Regions from separate parts of the Nesterenkonia sp. YGD6 genome, predicted to be linked through region 1. Evidence: predicted binding sites of a transcription regulator. Region 1 holds the regulator's gene; the other holds the start of a gene.
The links. Region 1 encodes LexA, which represses DNA repair genes until DNA is damaged. Its sites were predicted from a motif close to TCGAACANNTGTTCGA; they were not measured.
Positions count from the first base shown of each region.

Region 1 (15,299 bases):
GGGCAGCCGGCGTCTTCGAGGCGCTGCAGCACCTCCCAGATGTTGCCGCCCTCGCGGGTCCAGCCGCGGGCGGCGAGGGTCTCTCCGCGCACATCCAGGCCCACGGCGATGGCGTCGCCGTGGCGTTCGATGGCGCGGGCGGTCCACTCCGGGTCTTCCAGTGCGGCGGTGCCGAGGTTGACGCGGGTGGCGCCGAGCTCCAGGGCCCGGTCCAGGGATTCGTCGTCGCGGATGCCGCCGGAGAGTTCGATCTTCACACCGAGCTCCTTGACCACGCGGGCCATGATGTCGCGGTTGTCGCCGCGGCCGAAGGCGGCGTCGAGGTCCACCAGGTGGATCCACTCGGCGCCCTGCTGCTGCCAGTTCAGGGCAGCTTCCAGCGGATCCCCGTAGCCGGTCTCAGATCCGGCCTCTCCCTGGACCAGTCGCACGGCCTGGCCGTCGGCCACGTCGACGGCGGGCAGCAGCTCCAGGGCGGGAACGGTGGCAGTGGGCGCGGAGGGCTCAGTCATGGATCTACTTTCGGCTGGATGTACGGCTGGTCGGAATGTCTGGCTGGGTGGGTCAGGTTCTCGGGCGGCGGACCCTCAGGTCACGCCGAAGGACAGCGGTCAGAGGCTCAGGATCCAGTTGCGCAGCAGCTGCATCCCCGCGTCACCGGACTTCTCCGGGTGGAACTGGGTGGCCGAGAGCGGACCGTTCTCCACCGCGGCGATGAAGTCGGCGCCGTGGTGGCTCCAGGTGACCTTCGGTGGGTTCATGGTCTCGATGGACTGATCGAAGTCCCAGGACTGCACGGCGTAGGAGTGCACGAAGTAGAACCGCTCATCCCTGAGCCCGTCGAAGAGCACGCTGTCCTCGGGCGGACGCACGGTGTTCCAGCCCATATGCGGGACCACGGCATCTTCGGGCAGGGCTGTGACCTCACCGGGCCACTCCCCCAGGCCTTCGGCGGGAATGCCGTGTTCGACTCCGCGGTCGAACATCACCTGATGCCCGACGCAGATGCCGAGCACCGGGCGGGACCCGGCGATCCGGCGGCCGATCCAGCGGGGTCCGTCGATCTCACGCAGCGCAGCCATCACCGCCGCGAAGGCGCCCACACCGGGCACCACCAGCCCGGAGGCGTTGAGCACCGCGTCGGTGTCTTTGGTCAGAATCACGTCCGCGCCGGCGCGCTCAAGCGCACGGACCGCGGAGTGGGTGTTGCCGGAGCCGTAGTCCAGGACGACGACGTCGGGCTTGCCGGTCACAGGGCACCCTTGGTGGAGGGGATCTCGTCGGTGCGCGGGTCGGACTCCACTGCTTCGCGCAGCGCGCGGGCGAAGGCCTTGAACTGGGCCTCGGCGATGTGGTGCGGGTCGCGTCCGCCGAGCAGGGTCATGTGCAGGCAGATCCCGGAGTGGTACGTGATCGCCTCGAAGACATGGCGGGTCATGGAACCGGTGAAGTGCCCACCGATGAGGTGGTACTGCTGACCCTCGGGCTCCCCGGAGTGGACCAGGTAGGGCCTGCCGGAGACATCGACCACGGCCTGGGCGAGCGCCTCATCCAGCGGGATGGTGGCATTGCCGAATCGTCGGATGCCCCGCTTGTCTCCCAGGGCGACGCGCAAGACCTCGCCGAGCACGATGGCGGTGTCCTCGACCGTGTGGTGCACGTCGATGTGGGTGTCGCCGGAGGCTTCGACGTCGAGGTCGATGAGGGAGTGCCGGGACAGTGCGGTGAGCATGTGGTCATAGAACGGCACACCGGTGCTGATGTTCGAGGTGCCGGTCCCGTCGAGGTCCATCCGGACCTTGACGCTGGACTCGCTGGTGACACGTTCCATCTGGGCGATGCGCCCGGAGATCAATTCTGCTCCCATAACTCCTGCTTGGTGGTGGGGTACGCCAACGCTTCAGTCTACGCGGTGGTGCTGGTGATGAATCGCTGCAGCGAGGCCAGGAAGTCGCCGGTCTCCTCCTCGGTGCCGGCGGTCACGCGCAGATGCCCGGGGATGCCGACGTCTCGGATCAGGATCCCGTCCTCGAGCAGGTGCTGCCAGGCGGCCTTCTCGTCGGTGAGGCCGCCGAAGAAGACGAAGTTGGCGTCCGACGGCGCCGGGTGCAGACCCATCTGCTCCAGCGCGGTGACGATCCTGTCGCGCTGTTCCTTGATCCGTTCCACATTGGCCATCAGGGTTCTCGAGTGGTCCAGGGCGGCGACGGCGGTCGCCTGCGTCACCGCGGAGAGGTGGTACGGCAGCCGCACCAGTCGCATGGCGTCGGTGACCTCGGGGGCCGCGGCCAGGTAGCCCAGTCGGCCACCCGCCAGCGCGAAGGCCTTGCTCATGGTGCGCGAGACGATCAGCCGTTCCCGCCCGGGCAGCAGCGCCAGCGCCGAGCCGGTTCCGGACTGGCGGAACTCGCCGTAGGCCTCGTCCACCACGACCATGGTCTGAGATTCCTCGGCGGCGGCATAGGCGGCCTCCACGGTCTCCAGCGAGAGTGCGGTGCCGGTGGGGTTGTTCGGCGAACACAGGATCACCACGTGGGGACGGTGCTCACGGATCTGCGCGGCGACGTCGTCAGGGGTCTGGGTGAAGTCAGCCGCGCGGGTCCCGGCGATGTACTCGCTGTAGGTGCCGCGGGCGTAGAGCGGGTACATCGAGTAGGTCGGCGGGAAGGAGAGCACCGAGCGGCCCGGGCCGGCGAAGGCCTGCAGGATGTGCTGCATGATCTCGTTGGAGCCGTTGGCGGCCCAGATGTGCTCGGCCGTCAGCTCGGCCGGCTCTCCCTCGGAGGCGAGGTCTCGGTTCAGGTATTCGGCGAGCTTCTGTCGCAGGACCGAGAACTCGCGGTCCGGGTAGCGATTGAGCTGGGCGGCCGCGGCGCGGACCTCTTTGCCGATGGCATCGACCACATCGGCCGGAACGTCATAGGTGGTCTCGTTGACATTGAGCATCGCCTTCACGCTCAGCTGCGGGGCTCCGTAGGGTTCTTGACCCTGGAGCTCCTCGCGCAGCGGCAGTCGGGACAGGTTCCTGGCACGGGATGAAGTCACCGGGACATTCTAGCCGGGTGATGCGCACCGACTTCAGCTTCCCGCGGTCTGCTCAGTCTCTTGGGACGAACAGTTCCTGGCCCGGGGTGAGCTCGGAGCCGTTGAGACCGTTGAGCTCAGCGATCTGCCCGATGAGGACCTGGGCGTGCTCCTCGGAGTCCACGGAGGCCGCGACGCTCCACAGCGTGTCCCCCGCGCCGACCGTGACCACCTGTGCGTCCACGCCTGGGACGTCGCCCGAGGAGGCCTGCGCCTGGTTCAGCAGCGAGGTGGCCAGCATGAGCGCACCCAACAGTGCGACCGCCAGGACTGCCAACGCGGGCAGGCCCAACAGGAGGAAGCGACCGCGGCGAGTGAGGTGCACTGCCGGAGCCGGTGCGGAGTCAACAGGTGCAAGTGCAAGCGGTGCTGTACTCATGGGGAAGAACCTCTCATTCGAACGTGTGTACTATTTCTAGCACATAGTTTCGAATCTTGACCAGACTCGCCGCAGAATCAATGGAATCTCTCTACGATTTCGAGTAACCTGAGCGCCAAGTTCGAAGTGATCTTCGAAGCGAATCTCACGGTGAACAGTCCACCAGCAGGGTCTGACATGGATGCTGACACGGGTCCCGGCGGGGTCAGCCCCGCTTCGGTACAGGGTCGAATCTCGGTCCGCTCGGAGCTCGGTCCGCTCGGGTCCGGCACTGCTTCATCGGGACGCAGAACGCTCAGCACAACTACGGAGGCAGCAATGGCGCGGAACACCAGGGACTCATCGGCAGCGCCGCGACTGACGGATCGGCAGCGGCAGATCGTCGATGTCATCCAGGAGTCGCTGGCCGAGCGCAGCTACCCTCCCTCCATGCGTGAGATCGGCGACGCCTGCGGGCTGGCCTCACTCTCCTCGGTGACTCACCAGCTGGCGCGGCTCCAGGAGCTGGGCTACCTCAGACGGGTGCCCGGGCGACCGCGCGCCATGGAGGTGCTGCGTGACTCTGCCGGCGCCCCCGTGCTCAGCGAACAGGCCCAGGAGGCCGAATCTGCGGCACGTGACGCAGTGGTGGAGCTGCAGGGCTACCGCACCCAGTCCGACAGCCGGATCTCTGAGATTCCCATGGTGGGTCAGATCGCGGCCGGTGGACCGATCCTGGCCGATCAGCAGGTCGAAGACATCATGCCGCTGCCGCGGCAGCTCACCGGCGAGGGCGAGCTGTTCATGCTTCAGGTCCGCGGTGACTCCATGATCGAGGCCGGCATCTTCGAAGGCGACTGGGTCGTGGTGCGTCGGCAGAACACCGCAGAGAACGGCGACATCGTCGCCGCCCTGCTCGACGACGAGGCGACCGTGAAGACGCTCAAGCGCCGCGACGGCCACGTCTGGCTGCTCCCGCAGAACCGGCAGTATGAGCCGATCCTCGGCGACGAGTCCACCATCATGGGCAAGGTCGTCACGGTGCTGCGCAGCCTCTGAGGCAGCTGCAGGTCCCCCACACACGCCGCGGTGCCCCCAGCTCTTCCCGGCCCTCCGAGACCCGGCGTCCTAGTCCCGGCGCGGCACCACCGTGGGTTCCTCCCCCGTGGGTGACGGTGGATCCTCGCGGAGCTCCTGCTCCGTCATGACGTCGAGGACCCGCGACCACCGGTCTTCAACGGTTTCCGCGCTGAGTTCGACCCCAGGCGGAATGTTCCCCTCGGCGAGGTCGCGCAGCGGCCAGATCCCTCGGTGAGGCTCATCATCGGTCGGGCCGCGATCCACGGTGACGGGCAGCCAGTCCATGGAGATGACCTCGGCGTCCTCGTCGCTGACCTCGACCGTTGCGTAGACCACTGTTCCGCTGGCAGTTTCTGGGATGCAACAGGCCTCGTCCTGGTTGGAGAGGAAATTGCCCATGGACCACACCACCCACATGCCCTCACCTGACGGGCCGCCCTCGAGGTGTTCCAGCGGCTGGGGCGTGTGCGAATGGCTGCCGAACACCACGTCGATCTCACCACCGGCTGCCAGCTGCTCGCCATAGTCCCGCTGCTCTTCAGCGGGCTGGTGGACATACTCCTCACCCCAGTGCACAGAGGCGACGACGACGTCGGCGCCGTCCTCGCGCGCCTGGGCCGCCTGGTCTGTGAGCTCCTCGGGAGTGACATCGGCGACGCGCCACAGTTCATCCTCCGGCGGTGGATATGCCTGGTTGTGGAGCATGGTGGTGGCCACATGCGCCACCGTCACCTCTTGTCCGCCGCGTTCCAGCGTGTAGAGCTGGGGCTGGGCGGCTTCGGCTTCAGTTCGCGCGGTTCCCGCATGTCCCAGGCCAGCGTCGTCGAAGACGTCGAGCGTGCGCTCCTGCCCGGCCGTTCCCTGGTCGAAGGAATGGTTGTTTGCTGTGGAGCAGCCGTGGAAACCCACCGAGGCGAGATCCCCGGCGAGTTCCGGCGGGGCCGCGAACACCGGATAACCGGCCGGCTCCACACCCTCTGGGGCGATCGGCACCTCCAGCCCGCACAGGGCAAGATCAGCACCACTGATGAGATCTTCAACCCCGCCCATCAGCGGCGCAAACGAGTAGTCTGCGCCGTCGGCGAGCGCAGCTGCCTCGTCAATGATGGGGCCATGGAGAAGCATGTCCCCCGTGCCGGCGATGGTGAACTGCTCCGGCTGAGGTTCGTCAGTCTCCGCCTGGTCGGCTTCATCGTCGTCGATGTCGGGCCGCGCGGTGTCAGTATCGCTGTGCGCATCGGTCGGCACAGCGGGCGCGGCGTCGTCATCCCCAACGCCTTCGGCGCAGCCGGCCAGGGTGAGCGCTGCCGCCAGCACCCAGAAGCAGGTCATGGGGCCTGAGCCTGTGGTGCGTCTTGGATCCGACATCGTCTGTGAGCCTCCCGTGGTCACCCATCATGTGGGATTGATTCTCTTCTGCAGCCTCACCCGGGAAGCGCACTGAGCCCAGCTCCCAGCACCCGACTCACCTCACAGGTCGAGCTAGCCGTCTGACTCGGCCAGCCGGGCCAGCGCCCCGCGGGCCAGATCCCCGTTGACGGTGGGCCAGAAATCTGGCATCGATTGCTTCAGGAAGCCGCCGTAACGCGCATTGGCCAGGCGTGAGTCCAATATGGCCAGCACCCCCTTGTCCTCCGAGGTGCGGATCAGCCGTCCAGCACCCTGGGCCAGCCGGGTGGCGGCGTGGGTGGCAGCGACCTGCATGAACCCGTTGCCGCCATGCTTGGTGACCTCCTGGCTGCGCGCACTGACCAGTGGATCATCCGGTCGTGGGAACGGGATCCGGTCGATGGCCACCAGCCGGCAGGACCGGCCGGGCACATCCACGCCCTGCCAGAGGCTCATGGTGCCGAAAAGGCAGGTCTCCTCATCCTCAGCGAAGGCGCGCACCAGCGCGGACATCGTCGAGTCGCCCTGGCAGAGGATAGGGATATCAAGGCGCTGCCGCAGATCCTCGGCCGCCTCCTCGGCGGCGCGGCGAGAGGAGAACAGCGCGAGGGTCGCACCCTTGGAGGCCTCGATGAGACCGGCCAGCTCATCACGCTGGGCCTGGGCGGTCTTCATCGACGGCGGCGGCAGGTGCTTGGCCACATAGAGCACCCCCTGTTTGGGGTAGTCGAAGGGGCTACCCACATCCACGGCGTCCCAGGCCGGGGCCTTCTCCCCCGCCAGGCCCAGTGACCCGGCCACGGGGTCGAAGCTGTCGCCGATGGTCAGCGTCGCGGAGGTCAGCACCACGGTGCGATCACCGAAGAGGCCTTCACGCAGCCGCCCGGCCACCGAGGTGGGTGCGACGTAGATGAGTGGGGACTCATCCAGATCTGCCTCCTGGTAGCCCCGACCCGGCACGAACGCTCCGGGCCTGTTGAGCCAGACCACGTCGGGGGTGTCCGGGGAGTCCAGGATCCGGTTGGCGGTGTCGAGCACGGCCTGCATCCGGGACCTGGCGGTGCTGCGCCCGGGATCGGCCTCGGCGTCACCGGTCGGCTTCGAGTCCGAAAGTGCGGTCCGTGCGGCGTTGCGGGCCAGCTCGACCGCCTCGCGCTGCTGCGGGTTCAGGCCGCGCGCTAGCAGGCCTGAGTCGATCCGGTGGAAGGCCGCCTCCACGGCGACCGCGGAGCTCTGCAGCGCTTCGACGTTGATGGCGGTGTGCCGCCGAGCGGAGGAGGCCGCGGCCTTGATCATCTGTGCGGAGAGCTGCGCGGTCACCGCGGAGGTCACCCGGTCGGCCAGTTCATGGGCCTCATCGACGATGACGGCGTCATGGTCCGGCAGCACGTCGAGCCCCTCGAAGGCATCGATGGCCAGCATGGCGTGATTCGTGATCACCAGGTCGGCGTCCTTGGCCTTCTCCCGGGCTCGCTCGGAGAAGCACTCTGCCGCCATCGGGCATTTGCGCGGGCCGATGCAGTCCACGGCGTTCACCGAGATCTGCCGCCAGGCCCGGTCGGTCACCCCGTTGGGCAGGTCATCCCGGTCCCCGGTCTCGGTGACCTCGGCCCACTCGCGCAGCGCCACGATCTCCTTGCCCAGCTGAGAGCCGGGTTCGAAGGCGGTGACCCCGCCGGTGGGTTCGTCGGCGAAGGCGAAGAGGGCCTGTTCGTCGTCGTCCTCGGGGAAGCCGCCGTCCATCTTGTGCTTGCAGGCGTAGTTCGCCCGGCCTTTGACCAGGGCCACGTCGACCGGTCGGTCCACGTGCTCGGCGATGTTCTCCAGCAGGCGCGGAAGATCACGGCCCATGATCTGGGCCTGAAGCGCCAGCGTGGCGGTGGAGATCAGCACCGGCTTCTCCGCGTCCAGTGCGTGGACCACCGCCGGCACCAGATAGGCCAGTGACTTGCCCGTGCCGGTCCCGGCCTGGACCAGGAGGTGACGGCGCTTGCGCAGCGCCATGGCCACATGTTCGGCCATGGTCACCTGCCCCTCGCGCTTGACTCCGCCCATGGCGGTGACGGCGCGCTCGAGCAGGTCCGTGGTCTCCTGGTATCCCGTGGACCGGCTGGTGCTCACGCTCAAGGCGTCGGCTCTGCCTGGACCTGGAACTCGGCGAGGTCCCCGACGAGTTCCCGGCGGACCAGCACCTTCAGCAGCGTGCCCTCCTCCAGGTACTCGGTGGAGAGGATCTCGGCGTCCTCCGCGTGGAGCCTGGAGACGATGTCTCCCTGGTCATAGGGCACCATGAGCTGCAGCGGGACGCTGGGACGCGGGATGGAGCGGCTGATCAGTTCGCGCAGCTCCTCGATCCCCTCCCCGGTGTGCGCCGAGACCACGATGGTGTGCGGCTCACGACGGCGGATCCGTTCCACCACGTCCCAGTCTGCGACGTCGGCCTTGTTCAGCACGATGACCTCGTCCACCTCGTCGGCGTCGACCTCGGCCAGCACCGTGCGGACCGCGCTGATCTGGCCCTCGGGCTCGGGATGGGAGGCGTCGACAACGTGCAGGATGAGGTCGGCGTCGGCCACCTCCTCCAGCGTGGAGCGGAACGCCTCGATCAGCTGGGTGGGCAGCTGTCGGACGAAGCCGACCGTGTCCGAGAGCGTGTAGCCGATCCCGTCCGGGGTGACCGCCTTGCGGGTGGTGGGGTCCAGGGTGGCGAACAGGGCGTTCTCCACCAGGACCCCGGCGTCGGTGAGCCGGTTCAGCAACGAGGACTTGCCCGCGTTGGTGTATCCGGCGATCGCGACGGAGGGCACGGCGTTGCGTTTGCGGTTGGCCCGCTTCGCGTCTCGAGCCGGTTTCATCGCGGCGATGTCCTTGCGGAGCTTGGCCATGCGCGCGTTGATCCGCCGACGGTCCAGCTCGATCTTGGTCTCACCTGGACCGCGTGACCCGATGCCGGCACTCGCACCACCGACCTGGCCGCCGGCCTGGCGGGACAGCGACTCGCCCCAGCCGCGCAGGCGCGGGAGCATGTATTCCATCTGGGCCAGCTCCACCTGGGCCTTGCCCTCCCGGGACTTCGCGTGCTGCGCGAAGATGTCGAGGATCAGGCCGGTCCGGTCGATGACCTTGACCTTCACGATGTCCTCCAGGCCGCGGCGCTGGGAGGGTGCGAGCTCGGAGTCGACCACGACGGTGTCGGCGCCGAGCTCGGCCACTGCGACGCGGATCTCTTCGGCCTTGCCGGAGCCGAAGAAGGTGCCGGGGTCCGGCTTGGCCCGGCGCTGCAGGAAGCCGTCGAGCACGGTGGAGCCTGCGGTCTCGGCGAGCGCGGAGAGCTCACGCAGCGAGTATTCCGCCTCTGCGACGGTGCCCTCGCCCCAGAGCCCGGCGAGGACCACGCGCTCCAGGCGCAGCTGGCGGTACTCCACCTCGGAGACGTCTTCCAGCTCGGTGGAGAGCCCGTCGACCCGGCGCAGGGAGCGGCGTTCCATGAGTTCGAACTGTTCGCCGTCGGACTCGGAGTGTGAGGTATCACCGGCGAGCTCACGTGCTTGTTCACCGAGGATGCCGCGGCGTTTGAAGCTCGAATCCGCCTCAAACCGGGTGGTCCGCTTCGGTGCGTCTTCGCGGGCTCGATCAGCGGCCAGGATCCGCTCGATGGTCGCATCGACGGAGGACTGCTCTGCGGCTGGCGCCGTGGAGTCCTCGGGGGTCTCGCCTGAAGGTTCGGGCGTGTGATTCTGCTTGGTCATGATCTCCTTAGGACCAGTTTTCGGCCTGGCCCTGCCCGCCGTGGATCTCCATCCTACGTTCGACCCTGGACATGGTTAAGTGCGCGGGTCCGCTGTGGAGATCGAGCGGGGCTTGTTCGGGGGTGTGGATACTTTGGTTCGGCCAGCTTCCGGATCCGCATCGGGAACCGAGGTGGCGCAGTCCGCGAGGACCGCGCTGGTGCCGGGCGAACGACACTGCCGGCTCAGCGGGCCGGCCAGGTGGTGAAGGGGTGACTCAACCGCGCGGGCGGGAGTACGTCAGGTGAATCCACATAGGGAGGAGTCTACTACGATTCACCGTGTGAACTCCCAGCATTATTTCTCCGCGTCCCCCGAGGGGCCCTTCACCCGCCGAACCGTCAGCGTCACCCTGGACCGCAGAGAGGTCTCGGTCTCCACCGCCGGGGGCATCTTCTCCCCCGACGGAGTGGACAAGGGCACTGCGGTGCTGCTCAAGCACGCGCCCGATCCGGCGAGCCAGGGCCACCTGCTCGACATCGGCTGCGGCTGGGGCCCGTTGGCGCTCACCCTGGCGATGCGCTCACCGGCGGCCACGGTCTGGGCGGTGGATGTCAACGAACGCTCCCGCATCCTGTGTGCGGAGAACGCGGCTGCACTGGGACTGACCAATGTGCGGGTCGTGGCACCTGAAGAGGTGCCGGCTGAGATCGAATTCGACACGATCTGGTCCAATCCCCCGATCCGTGTGGGCAAAGAGGTGCTGCACGGACTGCTTGAGCATTGGCTGCCGCGGCTGGGCCCCGGCGGCGAGGCCTGGCTGGTGGTGCAGAAGAACCTCGGCGCGGACTCGCTGCTCGCCTGGATCACCACGATGCTCTCCGGCTCAGCAAGCGAGTTCCACAGCGGGCGCGCGGAGACCGCGAAGGGCTTCCGACTGCTTCGGATCAGCCGCGGCTGAGCAGGCGGCGTCGACGGCTCAGCGGCTCAGCGGCTCAGGCGAGTGTCCCGGTGAGCACCAGCTCCGCGGGTCCCGCCAGCTCCACGTCCTCGGCCCCGTCGGCGCGGGCGGTGAACCGTACAGTGACCTGTCCGCCGGGGACGTCGACCTTCCAGAGGTTCACGCTGTCATCTGCGGCCCAGACCCGGACCGCGGCTGCGGCGGCGCAGGCGCCGGTCCCGCAGGACATGGTCTCGCCGACCCCGCGTTCATGCACGCGCATCCGTACCCGACCCACCGGCTGGCCGTCTTCGCCCTGAGTCACCAGCGGCTCGGCCGGGACCACGAACTCCACGTTGGTCCCTGCGGGCGGGACCGGGTCCACCTTGGGTGCCTCGTGAAGGTTCAAGTCCTGCAGCGTGGTCTCGTCAGAGAGAGCGACGACGGTATGCGGATTGCCCATCGAGATGCTCAGGGCTGGGCGGGGCTCATCGAGTCCGGCGGCGATCACCAGCGCGTCCGAGGCGTTGGACGCGGCCTGCTCGGGGTCCAGGAAGGACCATACGCCCATGCCGATGGCGTAGCCCTCGGGGACCTTGCGCACGGTGCGCAGCCCGGCCCGGGTCAGGACGGGAAGCTCCTGGCCCTCGGCCAGCTGCACCAGGTCTTCGGCGATCAGGAAGTGGGCGAAGGCGCGCACGCCGTTGCCGCACATCTCGGACACCGAACCGTCGGAGTTCCGGTAGTCCATGAACCACAGGGGCGCTTCGTCGGTGCTGCTGAGCTCAGGCGTCTCGGCCAGCACCCGTGACACCATGGCGTCGCCGATGACCAGGTGTGCGGGGACTGCACGGATGACCCCGTCGCCGCCGATGCCCAGGTGACGGTCGCAGAGCGCTGCCACCTGGTGCGCTTCCAGAGTCTGCTCCCCGGTGGGGTCGGCGATCATGACGAAGTCATTGCCGGTGGCGTGGGCCTTGGTGATCGAGGTGCCGGTGAGGGCGTCCAGGCCGGTGAGGTGGTGAGCCACGCGGTTCTCCTTCATTGATGCTTCGGGTCCTGATCTTCTGAGCTGCTGCTTGGGGGCGCGCCGCTGTCGAGATGTTCAACGCAGCGCGCGGTGGATCGCTTCCTGTGCCTGCTCGGTGAGGTCTTGGGACGGCGCCGGGAGCCAGGTCACGCGGGAATCAGCGCGGAACCAGGTCTCCTGTCTCCGGGCGAACCTGCGCGTGGCCACCGTGGTGGACTCGATCGCCTCCCCCGGGGTCAGTTCGCCATCGAGGACTTCGAGGAACTGCTGGTAGCCGATGGCCCGGGAGGCGGTGCGTCCTCGACGCAGTCCGGCGTCGTCGAGCTGGCGCACCTCCTCGAGCAGGTCTTGGTCGGCCATGCGCTGGACGCGGCGTGCGATGCGTTCGTGGAGCAGGGGCCGGTCCACGTCGAGTCCGATCTGCACCACCGGTTCCAGGCCTGGTTCATGGCGCCGCTGCGGCATGTAGGAGGAGAAGGTCCGGCCGGTGAGCAGCACGACCTCCAGGGCACGGATCAGGCGTCGGTCGTCTTTGATGACGGCGGCAGACTCGGGGTCCAGCTCGCGCAGCTCCTGGCGCAGCGGGGCTGCACCCTCGTCGTCGAGTCGCAGGGTCAGGCGGCTGCGCAGCTCTGCGTCGGTGGGCGGGAATTCGATCACGTCGATGACGGCGCGCACGTAGAGCCCTGAGCCGCCGACCATGATGGGGGTCTTGCCGCGGGCTCTGATCTCCCCGATGATCCGGCGTGCCTGGTCCTGGAAGTCCGCGACCGAGGCCTCCTCGGTCACGTCGAGGACGTCGAGGAGGTGGTGCGGCACGGCGCCGGCCTCGTCCTGGGTGACCTTGGCGGTGCCGATGTCCATGCCTCGGTAGAGCTGCATCGAGTCGGCGTTGATGATCTCCCCGTCAAGGCGCTCGGCGAGGTCGATGCCCAGCGCTGACTTGCCGGAGGCCGTGGGGCCGACCAGCACGATCAGCGGAGCCGTCTGCCGGGCAGCATCCGATCTTGCGGAGGACGCCTGCTGTGTCAGATGATCAGCGGTCATCAGGAGACGGGGCGCAGAGTCGGCATGCCGAGAGAGACGGCCGCAGGAGTGGATCCGGTCACCTGAGTGGTGCCCACGCCGCAGGAGTCAGCCTGCCAGCGGTCCCAGGCTTCGCCGGCGGAGGACCGACGAAGCTCGTAGTCCGCGGGGCCCGTCGGATCGGCCAGCAGGTGGAATCCGGCGGCCTCGGTGATGGTCACGGTCACGAAGTCACCGGGACGCGGCGCGGAGGCTCCTGCCGGCACGGCGAAGTGCACGAGCCGGTTGTCCCGCGCGCGCCCGCTGAGCCGTCCGGTCTCGGTGGCTTTCGCACCGGAGTCGGCGGTGACGAGAAGCTCCTGGGAGGTGCCCACAAGTTTCGCGTTCTCTTCGGCGCCGATCCGGTCCTGCAGGGCGCACAGGCGTTCGAACCGCTCCTGCACGATCGCCTTGGGGATCTGATCCTCCATGGTGGCGGCGGGGGTGCCTGGACGTGGTGAGTATTGGAAGGTGTAGGCCGAGGCGAAGCGTGAGGCTTCGACCACCCGCATGGTGTCCTCGAAGTCCGCCTCGGTCTCCCCGGGGAAGCCCACGATGATGTCGGTGGTGACCGCCGCACGCGGCATGGCTTCACGCACCTTCTCCAGGATCCCGAGGAACTTCTTGGAACGGTAGGAGCGTCGCATGTCTTTGAGCACCTTGTCGGACCCGGACTGCAGCGGCATGTGCAGCTGGGGCATGACATTGGGAGTTTCGGCCATGGCATGGATGACGTCGTCGGTGAAGGAGGCCGGGTGGGGGCTGGTGAACCGGACGCGCTCGAGCCCTTCGATCTCTCCGCAGGCGCGCAGCAGTTTGGCGAAGGCGCCGCGGTCGCCGAACTCGACTCCGTAGGTGTTCACGTTCTGGCCCAGCAGGGTGACTTCCACTGCGCCGTCGGCGACGAGCGCGCGGACCTCGGCGAGGATCTCGCCCGGACGCCGGTCGCGCTCTTTGCCGCGCAGCGAGGGCACGATGCAGAAGGTGCAGGTGTTGTTGCAGCCCACCGAGATGGACACCCACCCGGAATGCACGGACTCGCGTTTGGTCGGCAGCGTCGACGGGAAGGTCTCGAGAGCCTCGAGGATCTCGATCTCGGCCTCGGCGTTGTGGCGGGAGCGCTCCAGCAGTGCCGGCAGCGACCCGATGTTGTGGGTCCCGAAGACCACGTCCACCCAGGGTGCCTTCTTCTGGACGGTCTCCTGATCCTTCTGCGCCAGGCAGCCGCCGACGGCGATCTGCATGCCGTCATGCGCGGCCTTGGTCTGGCGGAGCATCCCCAGATGTCCGTAGAGCTTGTTGTCGGCGTTCTCACGCACCGCGCAGGTGTTGAAGACGACGAGGTCCGGGGTGGCGCCCGCTGCGACGGGCCCGTAGCCGGCGTCCTCCAGGAGTCCTGACATCCGCTCGGAGTCGTGGACGTTCATCTGACAGCCGAAGGTGCGCACCTCGTAGGTGCGCGGACCCGCCGCTGCCGGGTGCGCATCGACGGCAGAACCCTCCGCCAGGGCGGGGTCCGGTGCGGTGGTCTCGGCGCGGTCCATCAGTGCATCACTCATTGCAGGGAATTCTACGCGTTTGAGTGATCCTCGATCACTTCACGCACGATCTGAAAGGCTGCTCCCGGGGCGTGGCCTCTGCGGGCCAGCATCGAGACCAGTCGACGGGTGACCTTGTCCCGTTCGGCGCGCTCCTCCGGACTGGGCCCGGTGGGCACGGCCTTGCCCTGAAGCTTGCGCCGCACGAGCTCGCGCGCGGCCTCACCCTCGTCCTCGGCGCTGATCTGCTCCAGCGCGTCAGCTGCCACCGGCTCGCTGATGCCCTTCTCACGCAGCTCCCGGCGCAGCGCGGACTTGCCGAGGTTCTTGAGCTCATGACGACCCCTCACCCAGGTGCGGGCGAACTCCGTGTCATTGACCAGGTGGACCTCTTCCATCCGATCCAGCACCCGGGTGATGATCTCCGGGTGGAACTCCTTCTCCTTCAATGCCACGGCGAGCTGGTGCCGGGACTTCGGGGACCCGGTGAGTCGGCGCAGCACCACGGCACGCGCCTTCTCGTACTGCTCCTCAGGACTGAGCTCGGCGATGGCGCCCATGGAGGTCTCGGCCTCCCCGTCGTCGGCCTCAGCTTCAGCTTCAGCTTCAGGGGCATCGACTTCGGGGGCATTGACTTCGGGGGCATCGACCGCGGAGGCGTCCTCGGCCCGACCTTCGCGGCGATCCTCAGCCTCCAACGGCGCCGTGGGGCCCGGGAGCCCGCCAGGGTCCACCAGCGGACGGGCCGCGGCTGATGCCTCGAACTCGAGGTCCCCCGACTCGATGTCAGCGAGTTCGGGGCCAGCGAGTTCGGAGTCAGCGAGTTCGGAGTCAGCGAGTTCAGGGCCGGCAGAGTCGGCCTCCGCGCCCAGGGCGTCGCCCGGGACGGTTTCGCCCGGGGCAGACCCGGCAGTCCCAGCGTCGGCAGGCGGAGAGTCGGCAGGCGGAGCGTCGGCAGGCGGAGCGGGCACGGAGGTGTCCACCACCAGGAAGTCGGGAACCGGCTCGTCCGGGTCCCGCTCCTGGATTCTCGTCATGGCCGCCCGCAGGGCGTCGATCTTCTGCTGCTGGTCACCCATAGAGGCCT
Region 1 is NZ_JAJOYY010000001.1:183,148-198,446, forward strand. It holds gene priA (bifunctional 1-(5-phosphoribosyl)-5-((5-phosphoribosylamino)methylideneamino)imidazole-4-carboxamide isomerase/phosphoribosylanthranilate isomerase PriA) at 1-512, opposite strand, end outside; gene hisH (imidazole glycerol phosphate synthase subunit HisH) at 612-1,253, opposite strand; gene hisB (imidazoleglycerol-phosphate dehydratase HisB) at 1,250-1,867, opposite strand; gene LTI14_RS00850 (histidinol-phosphate transaminase) at 1,906-3,045, opposite strand; gene LTI14_RS00855 (LysM peptidoglycan-binding domain-containing protein) at 3,098-3,463, opposite strand; gene lexA (transcriptional repressor LexA) at 3,782-4,501, shown strand; gene LTI14_RS00865 (CapA family protein) at 4,571-5,854, opposite strand; gene LTI14_RS00870 (ATP-dependent DNA helicase) at 6,005-8,032, opposite strand; gene hflX (GTPase HflX) at 8,035-9,660, opposite strand; gene LTI14_RS00880 (class I SAM-dependent methyltransferase) at 9,983-10,600, shown strand; gene dapF (diaminopimelate epimerase) at 10,635-11,624, opposite strand; gene miaA (tRNA (adenosine(37)-N6)-dimethylallyltransferase MiaA) at 11,685-12,656, opposite strand; gene miaB (tRNA (N6-isopentenyl adenosine(37)-C2)-methylthiotransferase MiaB) at 12,656-14,233, opposite strand; gene LTI14_RS13185 (regulatory protein RecX) at 14,245-15,291, opposite strand.

Region 2 (15,299 bases), on a different contig from region 1:
GGACTCACCCCGACGACGGCGGCACTGTCCCTGGCACGGGGCAGCGCCGCCGTGCTGCAGGGTCTCGACGAGCTGGACCGTCAGGTGGAGAGCCTGCGGCTGGGCCGGTCCAGCCACCTGATGCTCGCCAGCTTCACCTCCGCGGCGAGGGAGTGGCTGCCTCGTGTGGTCGCCACCCTGCGCGCCAAGGACCCTGGGATGACGGTGCAGATCAGCCTCAACGAGCCCTACGCCGAGAAGACCGGACGTCCGGTGGACATCGACATCCGCAATGAGTCACCGCTGGAGCCCGAAGAACACTTCAAGGGATATCTGCGGCACCTGCTTCGGCACGAGGACTTCGCCGTCGTCGTTCCTGCTGATCATCCGCTCGCGGACTCTGCGACGGTGGAGGTCCAGGAGCTCAGCAATCAGATGTGGGTGGACCATGACATCAAGGACAGCCCCAACGGCAGGATGATCCGCACCGCCTGCCAGGCCGCCGGATTCGTGCCCCAGTTCGCGGCCCGGCTCGATGACCACAACGCCGCCCTGTCTCTGGTGGCGGCTGGACTCGGGATCACCGTGCTCCCCCACCTGGCTCTGCGCGATCTCCCGCTCGGCACGGTGGTCCGCCCGCTGCGAAATCCCAAGGTGCAGCGCCGGATCGTCGCCCACGTGAAACAAGATCGCGCAGGCGAGGAGCTGGTCGTGGCGGCACTTGAGGTGCTGCGCGAAGAATCCGAGAAATCACTCGACGAAGAACCCTTGACCTGACCCCTCAGCAGTCCTAATGTACAACCACATGGTTATACGTTCTGAGGTGTCGGCTCCCCCCAGTGACGCCCAGGTGGACCGGATCTTCCGGGCCCTGGCAGACGCCACTCGCAGGGACATCGTCAGGCGCACCCTCGGTGAGGAGGCAACAGTCTCCGCCCTGGCCGCGCTCTATGAGATGTCCTTCGCCGCCGTGCAGAAGCACGTCAGCGTCCTCGAAAGCGCCGATCTGGTGACCAAGCGCCGGCAAGGGCGCGAACGCCTGGTCCGCGGCAACCCTGACACCATCCGTGGAGCCCAGGCACTGCTCGATGAGTACGCGCGCATCTGGCAGGGCCGCATCTCCCGCCTGGACGCCCTCCTGGCGGACACCACGACGCAAGACACCAGTGGGCAGCACTGATACAGAAAGGCTCGTCATGCCCATCACCTCAGTCACCAAGGACGCCGAAGCATTGACCATGACTGTGGTCTCCGACTTCTCCGTGCCGGTCCAGCGGCTCTGGGACGCCCACGCCGACCCCCGCCAGCTTGAGAAGTTCTGGGGACCCGAAGACTGGCCGGCAACCTTCACCCGCCACGACTTCCACCCCGGGGGCCGTTCGCACTACTGGATGACCGGCCCGGACGGCACTCGGGCCGCGGGCTACTGGGAGTTCCTCGCCATTGACCCCGGGCGCTCCTTCGAGGTCACCGATGGCTTCGCGGACGAGTCTGGCACACCGAATCCGGAGATGCCGCAGATGCGCCTGCGCCTGACCTTCGCCGAGACTCCGCATGGATCCAGGCTGACCTCGACCTCCTGGTTCAACTCCACCGAGGACTATCGGCAGCTGCTCGAGATGGGCATGGAAGAGGGCCTGACCTCGGCCATGGGCCAGATGGATGCGGTCCTGGAGGATCTCTCCTCCTTCGCCGCCGGCAGGGGCGCCCAGACCCAGATGCTCACCGACACCAAGGTGCGGATCAGTCGGATCATCCGCGGAACTCCCGAGAAGGTCTGGCAGGCCCATCGTGACCCAGACCTGATGCGGCGCTGGCTCCTGGGCCCGGACGGATGGCGCATGAGGGAATGCCAGCTCGGCGAGAAGGTCGGCGAGAGCTACCGCTTCGTCTGGGAGCGGGAGGAGGACGGTTCGGACAGCTTCGCCTTCTTCGGCGAGCTCAAAGAGCTCGACGCGCCCCACCGTGAAGTGACCACCGAAAACATGGAGGGGATGCCCAGTCCCCCCAACATCAATGAGCAGACCCTGACACCGGTCCACGGCGGCACCCTTCTCACCGTGGTGATCACCTACCCCGACAAGGAGACCCGCGACATCGTCCTGGGAACGGGCATGGCAGACGGCATGGAAGCCAGCTACGCCAGGCTGGAGGCGGTCTTGACAGCCTCCTCCCGGTCATAGCGGCAGGCTCATCCCGACCACGCCCCCGACCAATATCAGTGAGGACCTGTATCGATGCCGCAGCCATTCACCATCACCCTGCCGATCGCTGATCGTCGCCGCTCCCACACGTTCTACCGGGACGGCCTCGGGCTCGATCCGGTGGGTGACGTGGCGCAGGACGGCCTCCCCGAACCGCTGCAGTTTCGACTGCTCGGGGAGGCCTACCTCTGCCTGGTCCCCACCGAGGCCTTCGACTGGGTGCTGGGTCCCCGCGAGCTGTCCCCGGCGGAACACAGCGAGTGCCTGCTGGGCATCGCCCTCGCTGATGCCCAACAGGTCACCGCCATGACCGAACGACTGGTCACAGGCGGGGGCACGGTGCTCACCCCACCCACCCACCAGCCCTGGGGATTCGAGTCCCTTGTGGCGGACCCAGATGGTCACACCTGGCAGCTCTACGTCGGGTGAGCCAGAGATCTCCTCGGCCCGATGGGAAGGAGCACCCCAAGCGGCTCATCATGGTCCTCGGCGGTGCATCAATGCAACCGCGTTCCGGCCGGTCGGAGATCTCAGGAGCGGACCTGGCGATCGCCTTCCTCGTCACCGCTCTCTTCCTCGTCACTCGCTGCACCGTCCTTCTGCGAATCCTCACCCTTGGGGCGCCGTACCAGCAGGTAGGTCGCGCCGAAGAGCAGCACGCCTGCGCCGATCGCCGCGGCGATCGCCCACTCCTCCCCCACCAGATCGTCCAGGAAGGACCGCGCAGGGGACTCTGGATCGACGAGGGCGACCACCACGAAGGCGGTCACGACAAATGTGGCCAGAATCGTCCCCAGTCGCCGCCACCACCGCGAGGATCCGACCTTCTGCAGAGAATGCCCGGCCTTGGCCACCTGTTTGGCGCGCAGCACCCGCAGCGCCCCGACGCTGCGCAGAAGACGCAGGAGCTGCATGGGACCGACGCTGAAGACCACGCCGACGATGACCAGCACGCTCAGACCCACGAGCCACCAGTTGCGGCGCAGCCAGTCGATCTTCTTGGGCGACACCAGGAACAGCACGATGGTCTCGAAGATCAGCACCACACTGGTGATCCAGAGCCCCACGTGGCCGATCATCTCGAAGGGCTCATCCAGGAGGGTGAGGAAGACCGCGGGGACCGACACCACGGCCGCGATCAGCACCGGCCAGGCAAGCCTGTCCTCCCAGCGCTCTTCGAGCTCGCGGGCTCGGTCCTGGGACGCTCTGCCGCTGGCAGTCTCGGCGAGCTCTCCCGCGGCGGCGGAAGCACGCTGCCTCTTGGACTCTGGACCGCGCTCGTGTTCGTCGGCGGAGGTGGGTGCGGAAGTCATAGTCCCAGGGTAGAGGGGTTCTCAGCCGGTTGAGCGAGGCATCGGGCCGCCGAGGTGTGCGACCGCGCCGCGGCACTTCGCAGTCGATCGATCGTGAGTCGCCTGGTCCCGCGCGGCGAGATCCTCGGCCAAGGCGCAAAAAAAGGCCCGCATCCTTGCCGAGACAAGAATGCGGACCTGATTTCTCTGTGTGCCCCCGGCGGGAATCGAACCCACGACTTTTGGTACCGGAAACCAACGCTCTATCCCCTGAGCTACGGAGGCCCGCCAGCTGTGCAATTCAAGGAACCGAGTTCCTCGAGCAACTGACCGATTCAGATTACCAGCACCGCACCGGTTCCACCTAGCCGGTCACCGAGGTGGTGTAGCTCCACAGCTCCGCGGACATCCCCACGGGCTTCTTCGGCGACTCCCCGGAACCGGACTCGCCGCCGCTGTGGGACTTCTGGAAGTCCTGCGAGGTGCGCCAGTTCTCAAACGCCTCCTCCGTGGCCCAGCGGGTGATGACCAGCCAGGTCGTGCGCTCGTCGGCAGGCTTGAGCAGCTCAAAGCCCTCGAAGCCTTCGGTGCCCTCCATGGAGTCGCGGCGAGCGGCGAACCGCTTGCCGAGTTCATCGCCGGAGTCGGCAGGGACAGTGATGGCGTTGATCTTGATGATGCTCATAGGGCCATCTTCGCAAAGTCAGCGGCGTCCGCAACAGCAGCCGCGCGAATCCACGGTGAGCTAGGGACGGCAGCCTCGTGCCGCGGAGCCCGCGCCGCTGTCATCGTCCCGCCGCGTAGCCCTGGGCGCCGCGGGCGTTGGCCGCGGCGCGCAGCCGCCCGGTCTGCGGGTCCCGCGTGACGCAGGAGAGTCGTCCCAGCGCCCAGTCCCCCGCCGTGGTGACCTGGTGTCCACGGCGACGCAGTCCTTCGATGAGCTCGGCACCGAGTCGGTCCTCCACCACGGCCCCGCCGGGCTCCCATGCGCGCGGCCAGAAGGAGCCGGGCATCGACGTCGTATGCAGGGTGGGGGCGTCGATGGCCTGCTGGGCGGTGTGTCCTCCGATGAGCATGCGCAGCAGCATGGGCAGCTGCCACTGGTCCTGCTGGTCTCCGCCCGGGGTGCCCAGGGCGATCAGCGGAGCGCCGTCCTTGAGCACCAGCGTAGGGGTCAGTGTGGTGCGCGGACGCCTCCCCGGTTCCAGCCGAGAGGAGGAGCGTTCATCGAGCCAGGTCATCTGCAGCCGGGTGCCCAGGCAGAAGCCGAGCCCCTCGATCACCGGTGAGGACTGCAGCCACCCCCCGGAGGGGGTTGCGGAGACGATGTTGCCCCAGCGGTCGACCACGTCGAGGTGACAGGTGTCCCCCTTGGTCTCCCCGGCCTTGGAAACGGTCGGCTCGCCCGCACCGGCTCCGGCGACGGCGTCGGCCACGTTGACCAGGGCAGGCAGCACCTGGTCGGCGCCGGGGACCTTCCCCGGGCGGAACTCTGCGGAGGCTCGCTCGCTGATCTGCTCGCGACGCTGCGCGGCGTATTCATCCGAGAGCAGGTGCTCCAGGTTCACCGGGACATCGCCGTAGTAGGTGTCTCGGTCCGCGAGGGCCAGCTTCTGCGCCTCCAGGATCAGGTGGGCGCCGATCTCGGTGCCGGGGTCCAGCTGCTCGTCCGGGTAGCCTTCGAGGATCTTCAGCGCCTGCAGCAGCGCTGGGCCCTGGCCCCAGGCGCCGGACTTCGCGATGGTGTGGCCGCGGAACTCGATTGAGACCGGGGTTTCGTATCCGGCGCTGTGGGCGGCGAAGTCTTCGGCGGTGATCACCCCGGCGTAGTCGCCGCCGTCGGAGTGCCGATGCGGGGTCTTCACGAACTCCGCCGCAGCCTCGGCGACGCGTCCGGTCTTCCACTCACTGCGTGCGGCTTCGATCTGCGCCACCCGGCTCGAAGCACCCTGCCCGGCGGCGATGAGGTCGCGCAGCACCTGCGCATACTCGGGGTTGCGGATGCTCTGCCCGGGCTCGGGGACCTTGCCCTCGGGCATCCACAGCGCGGCGGAGGTCGGCCAGTGCTCCTGGAAGAGCTCGGCGACGGCCCGGATCGCCCGCACCGCCCCGGGCAGGATCGGATGCCCGTCCTCGGCGTAGTCGATGGCGAAGGCGAGCACCTCGGCGAGGTCCCAGCTGCCGTGGTCGCGCAGCAGCACCAGCCAGGCGTCGACGGCGGCCGGGACGGCGGCCGCGAGGGCACCGGCACCCGGGACGTTCTCGAGCCCGAGCGCACGGTAGTGCTGGATCAGGGCCCCTGCGGGTGCGGGCCCCTGGCCCATCAGCACCTGCGGCGTCGACGGTGCGCCGGCGGTCGCGAAGATCCCGACCATGTCACCGCCGGGACCGTTGAGGTGCGGCTCCACCACATGCAGGACGAAGGCCCCGGCGACGGCCGCGTCGAAGGCGTTGCCACCGCGTTCCAGCACCGCCTGCGAGGAGGCCGTGGCGAGCCAATGCGTGGAGGCGGTCATTCCGAAGTGACCCTCCAGGGTGGGCCTGGTGGTGAAGGTCTCGGCATGGGTGAACGTCATGGGCACTCCTGAGGCGTCGACGCGACGATCGAGCAGGACACCCACCCGCCGCATTAGTTGCTTTTGCAAACCAGCCTACGGGATGAGCGGGGTCAGAAGAGCGCCGGCTGGGCAGGACCGGCCGCGGTCGGTGCCGACGCTCCCTGCTGGGCCACCGGGGAGTCCGGGTCATTGCGCTCGCGCCACATCAGGTCCACCGGCTTGTCGAAGCCATGACGACGCCGGGCGGCGCGGGCGGAGTCGGCGAGCCAGTGCCGATACTCCTTGGAGGCGTAGGAGCCGCCGCCGTAGATCCGACGATACTTCGCCACCAGCGCCGGGTACTCGCGGGCCAGCCAAGCCATGAACCATTCCCGGGCGCCGGGGCGCAGGTGCAGCGCACCGGTGGTCACATAGCTCGCACCGGCGTCGGCCAGTGCGGCATGGAGGGTGTCGATGCGACCGTCGCCGTCGGTGAGCCAGGGCAGGATCGGCATGGCCAGCACCGAGCATTCAAGCCCGGCGTCGGTGATGGAGCGGATCAGATTCAGCCGTGCCCGGGGATCCGGGGTGCCCGGCTCCACCTTCTGCTGAAGCTCCGGATCCATGACCGCCAGGGACACCGCGACCGAGACCGGCACCTGTTTGGCGGCCTCCTGCAGCAGCGGGAGGTCGCGCTTGAGCAGCGGCCCCTTGGTCAGGATGGAGAAGGGCGTCCCAGAATCCGCGAGCGCCCTGATGATCCCGGGCATCAGCTGGTAGCGACCCTCCGCGCGCTGATAGGGGTCGGTGTTGGTCCCCAGCGCCACGTGCTCGCGCTTCCAGGACGGCCGATTCAGTTCGGCCCGAAGCACCTCGGCGACATTGGTCTTCACGATGATCTGCGTATCAAAGTCCCTGCCCGCGTCCAGGTCCAGGTACTCGTGCGTCTTCCGCGCGAAGCAGTTGTGGCTGACCACACCGTTCGCGATGAAGTCCCCGGTGCTGGTGGTGATGTCGATCAGCGGCTCGCTGCGACCGAGCGCTTCGATGCCGGTGATGCGCAGAGCCTCGGTGGTCCCGACCGCACCTCCCAGCACGCTCGCTTCGAGAGGGGATTCCTCCGCCTCGGAATCCAGCTCAGGAGACATTCCGAGTCCGAATCCCATGAGCCGGTCGTGCTCCGTCAGACATGGGCGCGGTGACCCACCCTCCGGGCGAGCCACGTACTTCCACCCGCGCTCTGCCAGGAAGCGATGGTCGCCGCTGGCCACGATCTGAGTGCCATCGCGAAGCGTGATGCGGAATGCGGGCTTCTCGGTCCCCCATTTCGCTGAGACCTCCGAGCGGACCAACCGGCGATTCCTGCCGTCGAGCTCGGTGCCGACGACGACGTCGCCCACCCTGACCTCACGCAGCAGCTTCTGCCGCCCGTCGGCCATCAGGATCAGCGTCTCGGGGCTCAGGCAATACACGCACTGATGCAGACATCCGCGGGTGGGGTTCACGGTCCAGGAGAAGGGCATGTTCGACTGGCCAGGCACCTTGTTGAGCGCGGTCTTCGCCGCCACCTCGTGGAAGGTCACGCCTTCGAACTCCGGGGTGCGCACCGAGCGCAGGAGTCCCTTGAGCGGGATGAGGGCCGCACCCTCACCCTCCTGCACTGCCTGTCCCTGCCACCTCATACGGTTATTCGAACATACTTTCGAATGCCTGTCGAGATGGACTCGCCCTCGAAGCCCGGCGAGCTGAAACTCCCGGACACCTGACTGGGCCCGGGGCACCAGCCTCAGCTCACCAGCAGCAGGACCCCGCCCAGCCCGGTTCCCACCGCAAGCACCGTGCCGCCGGCACCGAGCAGCAGCGCGGGTCCTCCCTGGCGCAGCAGGCGACGCAGGTCCACCGAGGCGCCGACGCCGACCATCGCGGTGGTCAGCAGCATCGTGGTCACGTCCGCGGAGAAGTCCAGGGTGGACTCGGGCAGATCGGTGACCGAGCGCAGCACCATCATCACCAGGAAGCCCAGCACGAAGAGCGGGATCAGCGGCGGCCGCGATCCAGCGCCCTCCTCGACGCCCTCCCCGGCTCCCTGCGCAGCTCCGACCGCCCGGCGGCGACGCCCGGCAAGGCTGATGCCGGCGATCACTGGCGCCAGGAGCACCACCCGGGCGAGCTTGACCAGGGTCGCGGTGGCCAGCGCCACCGCCCCGACCACTCCGCCGGCGGCGACCACCTGTCCGACCTCATGGATGCTGGCGCCGATCCAGACGCCCATCTGTTCCTCGCCGAGGCCGAGCAGGGTTCCCAGCGCCGGCAGCGCGAGCAGCGCCAGGGTGCCGTAGAGGGTGACCACCGCGACGGCGGCCGCAGCGGCCGCCTGGACCGGGGCACCGTCGTCGTCCTTGCCGTCGCCTCGGTCGATCGCCGCGGCGGCTGCCGCCACGGCTGAGGCCCCGCAGATCGCGGTGCCGGCGGCCAGCAGCGTGGTCATCCCCTTCGGTGCGCCCAGCAGCCGCCCGAGGGCGAGCATCCCGAAGAAGGTCACCCCCACGGTGAGCACGACGACCGCGAGGACCGCCCACCCCAGGCCGAGCAGGTCACCCAGCGCCAGCTGGAGGCCGAGCAGCACGATGCCCACCCGGAGCAGCTTCTTCGCCGCCCAGCCGAGACCACGCTCGGCCCAGAACGGCACCCAGCCCAGGCTGCGCAGCGCGATGCCGGCAAGGACTGCGACCAGCAGCCCGGAGATCACCGGAATCTGCTCGGCGATCAGCCGGTGCGCGGCGATCGCGAAGATGAGAGCCAGCGCCGCGCCGGGGAGGATCTCCGCGGTCTGGCACCAGAGCCGGGTCAGCCGCGAGGTCAGGTTGGAGGTCAGGGCGGTTAGTGGAGGCACCGGATAAGCATAGGACCACTGGCCTAGACTGAGCGGGTGCCGAATCAGCTGAACACCGAGACCCCGACCGCCGCTCCGCATGAGTCGATGAAGCCGGGGGCCGCACAGCAGGATGCAAGGCCGCAGGAGTCAGCGCCGCACCCGCAGGCGGGCCGCGAGGCCTTCAGCTTCGAGGTCGAGGCCCGGATCGAGGGGGCGCTGGGCCGCACCGGCACCATCCGCACTCCCCACGGGGACATCAAGACCCCGGCCTTCATCCCGGTGGCCACCAAGGCCACGATCAAGACCGTGCGCCCCGAGGAGATGCTCGAGATCGGCGCCCAGGCCGCCCTGGCCAATGCGTATCACCTGAATCTGCAGCCGGGCACCGATGTGATCGACGCCGCGGGCGGGCTGGGCCGGTTCATGAACTGGCCGCTGCCCACCTTCACCGACTCCGGCGGATTCCAGGTCATGAGTCTGGGCGCGGGGTTCAAGAAGGTCATCACCATGGACGCCTCGGTGGTCCCCGATGACGCGGCCGTCGCCCCGAAGAAGGTGCGCCTTGCCCTGGTGGACGACGACGGCGTGACCTTCAAGTCCCATATCGACGGCACCACCCACCGGTTCACCCCGGAGATCTCGATGAAGCTGCAGCACGAGATCGGCGCGGACATCATCTTCGCCTTCGACGAGCTGACCACGCTGTTCAACACCCGCGACTACCAGGAGACCTCCCTGGAGCGCACCCGGCTCTGGGCCGAGCGCTGCCTCTCCGCGCACCGCAGCCTCACCGCCGAGCGCAGCCACCGCCCCTACCAGGCACTCTTCGGGGTGCTCCAGGGTGCCCAGTACGAGGATCTGCGGCGCAAGGCCGCGAAGGATCTGGGCTCCATGGAGATCGAGGGGCAGAGCTTCGACGGCTTCGGAATCGGCGGCGCCCTGGACAAGGAGAACCTCGGGGTGATCGTGAGCTGGATGGCCGAGGAGCTCCCGGAGAACAAGCCGCGCCACCTGCTGGGGATCTCCGAGCCCGAAGACTTCTTCACCGCCATCGAGAACGGGGCAGACACCTTCGACTGCGTCTCCCCCTCTCGAGTGGCGCGGACCGGACGGGTCTATCACCCCGATGGTCGCTACAACATCCCGCAGGCTCGCTTCAAGCGCGACTTCTCCCCCATCGATGAGGAGTGCACCTGCTACACCTGTCAGAACTACACCCGGGCCTACCTGCATCACCTCTTCAAGGCCAAGGAGATGCTCTACAACACGCTGTGCACCATCCATAACGAGCACTACACGATCAAGATGGTCGATGACATCCGGGCCAGCATCGAACAGGGCCGGTTCTACGAGTTCCGCGACGCCACCCTGGGCCGCTATCAGGCTGGGTCCACGCCGTAGCCGGATGACCTCAGGTCGGACCGTGGAGGTCCACCTCCTCCGAAGGTCATTTCTCAAGATTCGCAAGAACCTGTCCTTGGTCAACCGATGACTGCTGAGAGAACAGTCGCAACCGTGAAGACGAGTTGCGCATTCTGCGCGAATCCCCGGCGCGATCCGGGGCGTGCGGTCCGGAGAAGAGGCTCTCTTCCAGCGTCTCTGGCCCCTCTCGGTGCTGACCCGCCGGCGGCTGGAGCGGCAGGTGAAACATGTCCGATCGCGCCTCGCGCCACAAGTGCCCTCAGCCGGAGCGGCACCGGTGCTGCCAGTCGGTGCCAGCGTGAGCAGCTGTGCCATCCACCAGATCCACACTCAGCGCAGTGATGCACTCCCCCTGGCGCGGAGCCGGCCGGACTCCACACCCTGGACATGACCGAGCATCTCTGCTCCGAGGAGACCTGCCCGGCGGTGATCGGCAAGATCACCGCGTACTGGGACAAGAGCCGTCTCTCGAACCACCGCATCGAATCGCTGGCGCAGCTGCTGGACGCCAAGCTCCGCGAGGAGATGCCGGACCTGTTCTGAGTCTTCGACGCCCGGTCGGGCCGGTGGGGCCGGTGGGGCCGGTGGGGCCGGTGGGGTGACTCTGGCAGGACGGGCGGGAACTACGACTGATGTGGCGGGCGCTCCAGGTCGCCCTGCTTTCTAGGGTTTGCATCTTTCTGCCGGACGCTCTAGGTTTCAGCAGACAACGAATCATCCAGAGCGACTGAGAGACCTAGCTCAACGACGTCGCAGCAACCCCACCCCTTCAGGGTGAGCAGGTGCTACCGCTGGGAACGATGAAAGGTGAGATGTTCCATGCCCAAAGCGGCTTCAAGCGCACAAGAGAACAGACTGAATCCGAGGTACACCGAGGCACCCCTGCGCACCTCTTCGAAGACTCTGCGGGTCGCTGGCACGTGGTCGGGCCCAGTACGGACCGAACTCACCGTCCGGGACTTCAGCTTCGTCTCTGACCAGCCTGTGGTGCGCGGTGGCAGCGATCAGGGCCCCGCGCCGATGGAGTACCTGATCGGCGGTGTCAGCAGCTGCATCGCCGTCGCGGTCGAACAGCTGGCCCATCGGCGGGCCCTGCCACTCACCGACATCTCCACATACACGCTGGCACGTCAGGACACTCGCGGGTTGGCTGGGCAAGCAGATGTGCAACCCTATTTCTACGTGTACCGGTTGCAGCTGGTCGTAGAGACCAGCGAACAGGACTCCTCTGTCCTGACAGACTTCGCCCAGTGGGCCGAACACATCTGCCCCGCGATCAATCTCTTGCGCGACGCGCACATCGACCTGGAAGTCGCGTGGGCATTCGTGCACAAGAACTCCCATGGCCTCGCCGAAGCTCTGGCGAATCGCGCCTGGGGCTACGAGGTGGACGGGGACGCCAGCCACGGGGACTTGATCTTCGAGGTCCTCAACGCCGATGCCACCCCAGATCTCGTGGAGATGGGCTCGTGACGACGGTCGGACTCTGGACGATCGGCCTGGCACTCGCATACACCGCCTGGCTCATACTCGGAAGCCGCATCGCTGTGGGCCGCTCGGGACGCGGAGGATTCTTCGTCAGCGGTCGCAGTTTCAGCCCTTGGACCGTCGCGTTCTGCATCACGGGACTGTTCTCAGGATCCTCCTACATCGCGATCGTCGAGCTGAGCTACCGAACAGGCGTGTCGGCGGTCTGGTACGGCGTGGCCGAAACGGTGCAGATCTTGCTGATCGCGCTCCTTCTGGTCAAGCCCCTGCGAGAGAAGCTCGTGGTGACGGTCACCGGCATCATCGGGGACCGATTCGGCCGCGGAGCCCAGGCCATCAGTTCTGTGATCACCGGTCTGACGTTTCCGATGTATTCAGTGGCCACCAGCATCGCCTTCGCGTCCGCCCTCTTCGCGGTCACGGAGATCCCACTGTGGCAGTGCATCGCTCTGACAGCGATCATCCTGCTCGCCTTCCTGACCTTCGGCGGCATGCGCTCCGTGGCATTCTCCCAGACCATGAATGTCCTGATGATCTTCGTGATGTTCATCGTGGGCATCTGGGCGTTCCTGGTCTCACCCGGGCCCAGCGGTCTCGAGACCTTGGCTGAGGAGCAGCCACAGATGTTCGATGTCTCGAACGCCGGCATATCGCTGATCGTTGCCTGGTTCGGCACCTTCATCGTCAATGTTCCCCTGGCTCAGGCCGCCTTTCAGATGTCGATGTCGGCGCGGAGCCCGGAAGACGGCCAGAAGGGGCTCTTCCTCGCGGCGATCATCGGCATGCCCCTGATCCTTCTCGGAATCGTCGTCGGCGTCGCCGCCTCGATTGTGGTCCCGGATGCATCGCTGCCCCTGGTGGGCATCGCCGAGTACATCGCCGGTTCCCTTCCTGCTTGGGCTGCGGCCGTATTCTTCGTGGGACTCTGGGCATGCGCCCTGGGCTGGGCGGGACCCTGCCAGTTCTCTGGAGCCACCTCGCTGGGCCGGGACCTCGGGAGCGCGCTTCGTCCCCGAGCGACCCAGGTGGAGCTGGTGCGCTACACGCGGATCGCGCTGGTGGGGCTCACTGTCCTGATGGTGATCTTCAGTCTCCTGCGCGCCGAGGAGTCAGCCTGGTGGAATGTGATGGCATGGACTCTGCGCAACGGCGCCACCTTCGCTCCGGTTCTCGCGGCGTTCTTCTGGCCGCTCGCCACCCGCTCCGCGGCGCTGACCGCACTACTCGCCGGATTCAGCGCGGGACTCGGCTGGTACGCGCTCTCGGGGTTCAGTGCCACGGACTTCTTCCTCGGAACCCATCCGGTCTGGGTCGCCATGATCGCCAATCTCGCAGGCATCGTTCTAGTCACGCTGATCCAGGGCAGCTGGCGACTGACCCTTCATGCAGCGCGGCGCAGAAACGGCGGACTCGTTCTTCTGGTCACGGGTCTCGCCGCGGTCCTGAGCATGAACATCTCAGCATGGCTCAACAGCTACGGTTTGATGGGACTGGCACTCTTCCTCATCACTCTTGGTGTCTTCGCCGCTGCGGTCCTCCTCGCCGAGTCTCCGACGGCGACCCACACGAAGACCCAGCTGTGGGGCTCCCGGACCGAACCAGTGACCGCGCAGAACACCTCGCCACTGTAATTCTCGCGACACCAATGCCTGCTGCCGTTCGACCCGTCAGGGGAAGTCACACCTAGAGCTGGCCCAGCAGCTCCCGCCAGATCACCTTCCAGTGTTCGGCCTCCTCGGGCGAGCGCAGCCTGGTGTGTCCGACGCCGAGCGAGGACTTCCCTGCGGACTTCCCCGAGATGGTCACCGCGACCCGGGAGCCGTCGACCAGCCCGGCGCGCCAGTAGCGCCAGCGGTCGGTGGAGGAGGTGCCGGGCTCTCCCTGGAGCGCGACACCGCCGAAAGAGTCACGCCCGCCGACGAGAGCGACCCATGCCCCCAGCGCGGCGTCCATGTCACCCGGATAGGTCTTGGAGACCGAGGCCTGAAACTCACCGGTACGAGACTCCCCCGGGCGGCGCAGGTCACGGTGTTGTTCGTAGGCGACCGCCACGCTCTGGGCCCACCAGCCACGGTTCTCCACGTCCATCGGCATATGGTCATAGACGATTCCGACGATCTCGCGGTGCGGCAGGGCAGCAGCTCCGGCGTCGTCGAGGGCGGTGACCCACTGCGCCCAGGCCCGTCGGGTGGTCCGTTCGATCGCTGCGGTGCTGTGACTCCTGACCATGGGCTCGAGCCTACGCCGCTGCTGCTCGCTTGCCAGCCCTGGCCGTCGGCGGACCTGCCCCGGCGCGTGACTTGACACGCCCGTGGAGCTCAGCCGGCGCGTGCCCTCAGGCGGCGTCGACGGAGTTGACCGGCATGTGCGGGAAGTACTCCCAGAGTTCGCGGAGTCTGCGGAACTGCAGGTCATCGTCGAGCCCTTCGAGGACGGAGACGACGGCAGGCCGAGCACCTGAGGCGGTGGCTGCCGCCACCAGATCCTTCGGGACGGTCGGTTGGGCGGTGAGCGTGAATGCGGTCTTGACAGCTTCGACGACTTCAACTCGGGTGACAGCGTGCATGGTGTTCCTTCCAAGAGGGTTCTGCATGGGGTGCCCGCAGCCCTCGGCGATCGGTCACATCCGTGCGGAGACCGATGCGTTGATGCTGCCCGGAGGATCCGGGAGCAGGTTCGGATGGTCGCGCTGGACGGTGCGCAACCTCCACGGGTCTCTGAACAACGCCACGGGGGTGCCGTCGTTGCGGTAGAGGACTTCGCAGTCCTGGCGTTCGCGCAGGATCGCTGCGGCATCCTCGTCGATGTCACGAGCGACCGAGTAGTCCAGCGCGTCGAAGGAGACCGAGGCACCGAAGTCAGATTCCATGCGGGCGGAGACGACCTCGAACTGCATCGGGCCCACGGCGCCCAGGACAGGACGCTGCTGGCTGCGGCGCTCGGAGTAGAACACCTGGATGACGCCTTCGCGGTCCAGCTGCTCGATGCCCTTGCGGAACTGCTTGTGCTTGCTGGCGTCCCCGGTCTTGCCGACCCGGAAGTGCTCCGGGGCGAAGGGCTTGAACGGCGGGAACATCACCGACTGGCCCGCGTAGAGGGTGTCGCCCGGGCGAAGCGTGGAGGCGTTGACCAGGCCGACGACGTCGCCGGGCCAGGCGGTGTCCACCGTGGTGCGGTCGCGGCCGAAGACCTGCTGGGAGTACTTGGTGGGGAAGGGCTTCGCGGACTGGGCGTGGGTGGCGACCATGCCGCGTTCGAAGACTCCGGAGCAGATGCGCATGAATGCGATCCGGTCGCGGTGGGCCTTGTCCATACCGGTCTGGACCTTGAAGACGTAGCCGCTGAAGTCGGAGGTGAGCGAATAGGGGGTGCCGTCGGCGTCCGGGCGGGCCTGCGGGGGCGGACCCTGCTCCATGATGAAGTGCAGCAGCTCTTCGACGCCGATGTTCTGCACCGCCGAGGCGAAGAACAGCGGGGTCGCCTCCTGGGCCAGGAATGCGTC
Region 2 is NZ_JAJOYY010000002.1:348,319-363,617, forward strand. It holds gene LTI14_RS04970 (LysR family transcriptional regulator) at 1-756, shown strand, start outside; gene LTI14_RS04975 (ArsR/SmtB family transcription factor) at 773-1,159, shown strand; gene LTI14_RS04980 (SRPBCC family protein) at 1,176-2,162, shown strand; gene LTI14_RS04985 (VOC family protein) at 2,217-2,612, shown strand; gene LTI14_RS04990 (hypothetical protein) at 2,714-3,496, opposite strand; tRNA gene LTI14_RS04995 (tRNA-Arg) at 3,688-3,760, opposite strand; gene LTI14_RS05000 (antibiotic biosynthesis monooxygenase family protein) at 3,840-4,160, opposite strand; gene LTI14_RS05005 (gamma-glutamyltransferase family protein) at 4,261-6,051, opposite strand; gene LTI14_RS05010 (Rv2578c family radical SAM protein) at 6,144-7,694, opposite strand; gene LTI14_RS05015 (YeiH family protein) at 7,799-8,905, opposite strand; gene tgt (tRNA guanosine(34) transglycosylase Tgt) at 8,993-10,288, shown strand; gene LTI14_RS05025 (hypothetical protein) at 10,697-10,852, shown strand; SAM riboswitch class I at 11,021-11,116, shown strand; gene LTI14_RS05030 (OsmC family protein) at 11,129-11,782, shown strand; gene LTI14_RS05035 (sodium:solute symporter family protein) at 11,779-13,428, shown strand; gene LTI14_RS05040 (hypothetical protein) at 13,481-14,026, opposite strand; gene LTI14_RS05045 (hypothetical protein) at 14,133-14,363, opposite strand; gene LTI14_RS05050 (peptide chain release factor 3) at 14,418-15,299, opposite strand, start outside.
Region 2: a site for LexA is predicted at 7,703-7,718, ahead of LTI14_RS05010 (Rv2578c family radical SAM protein). Genes of this name have one in related genera too.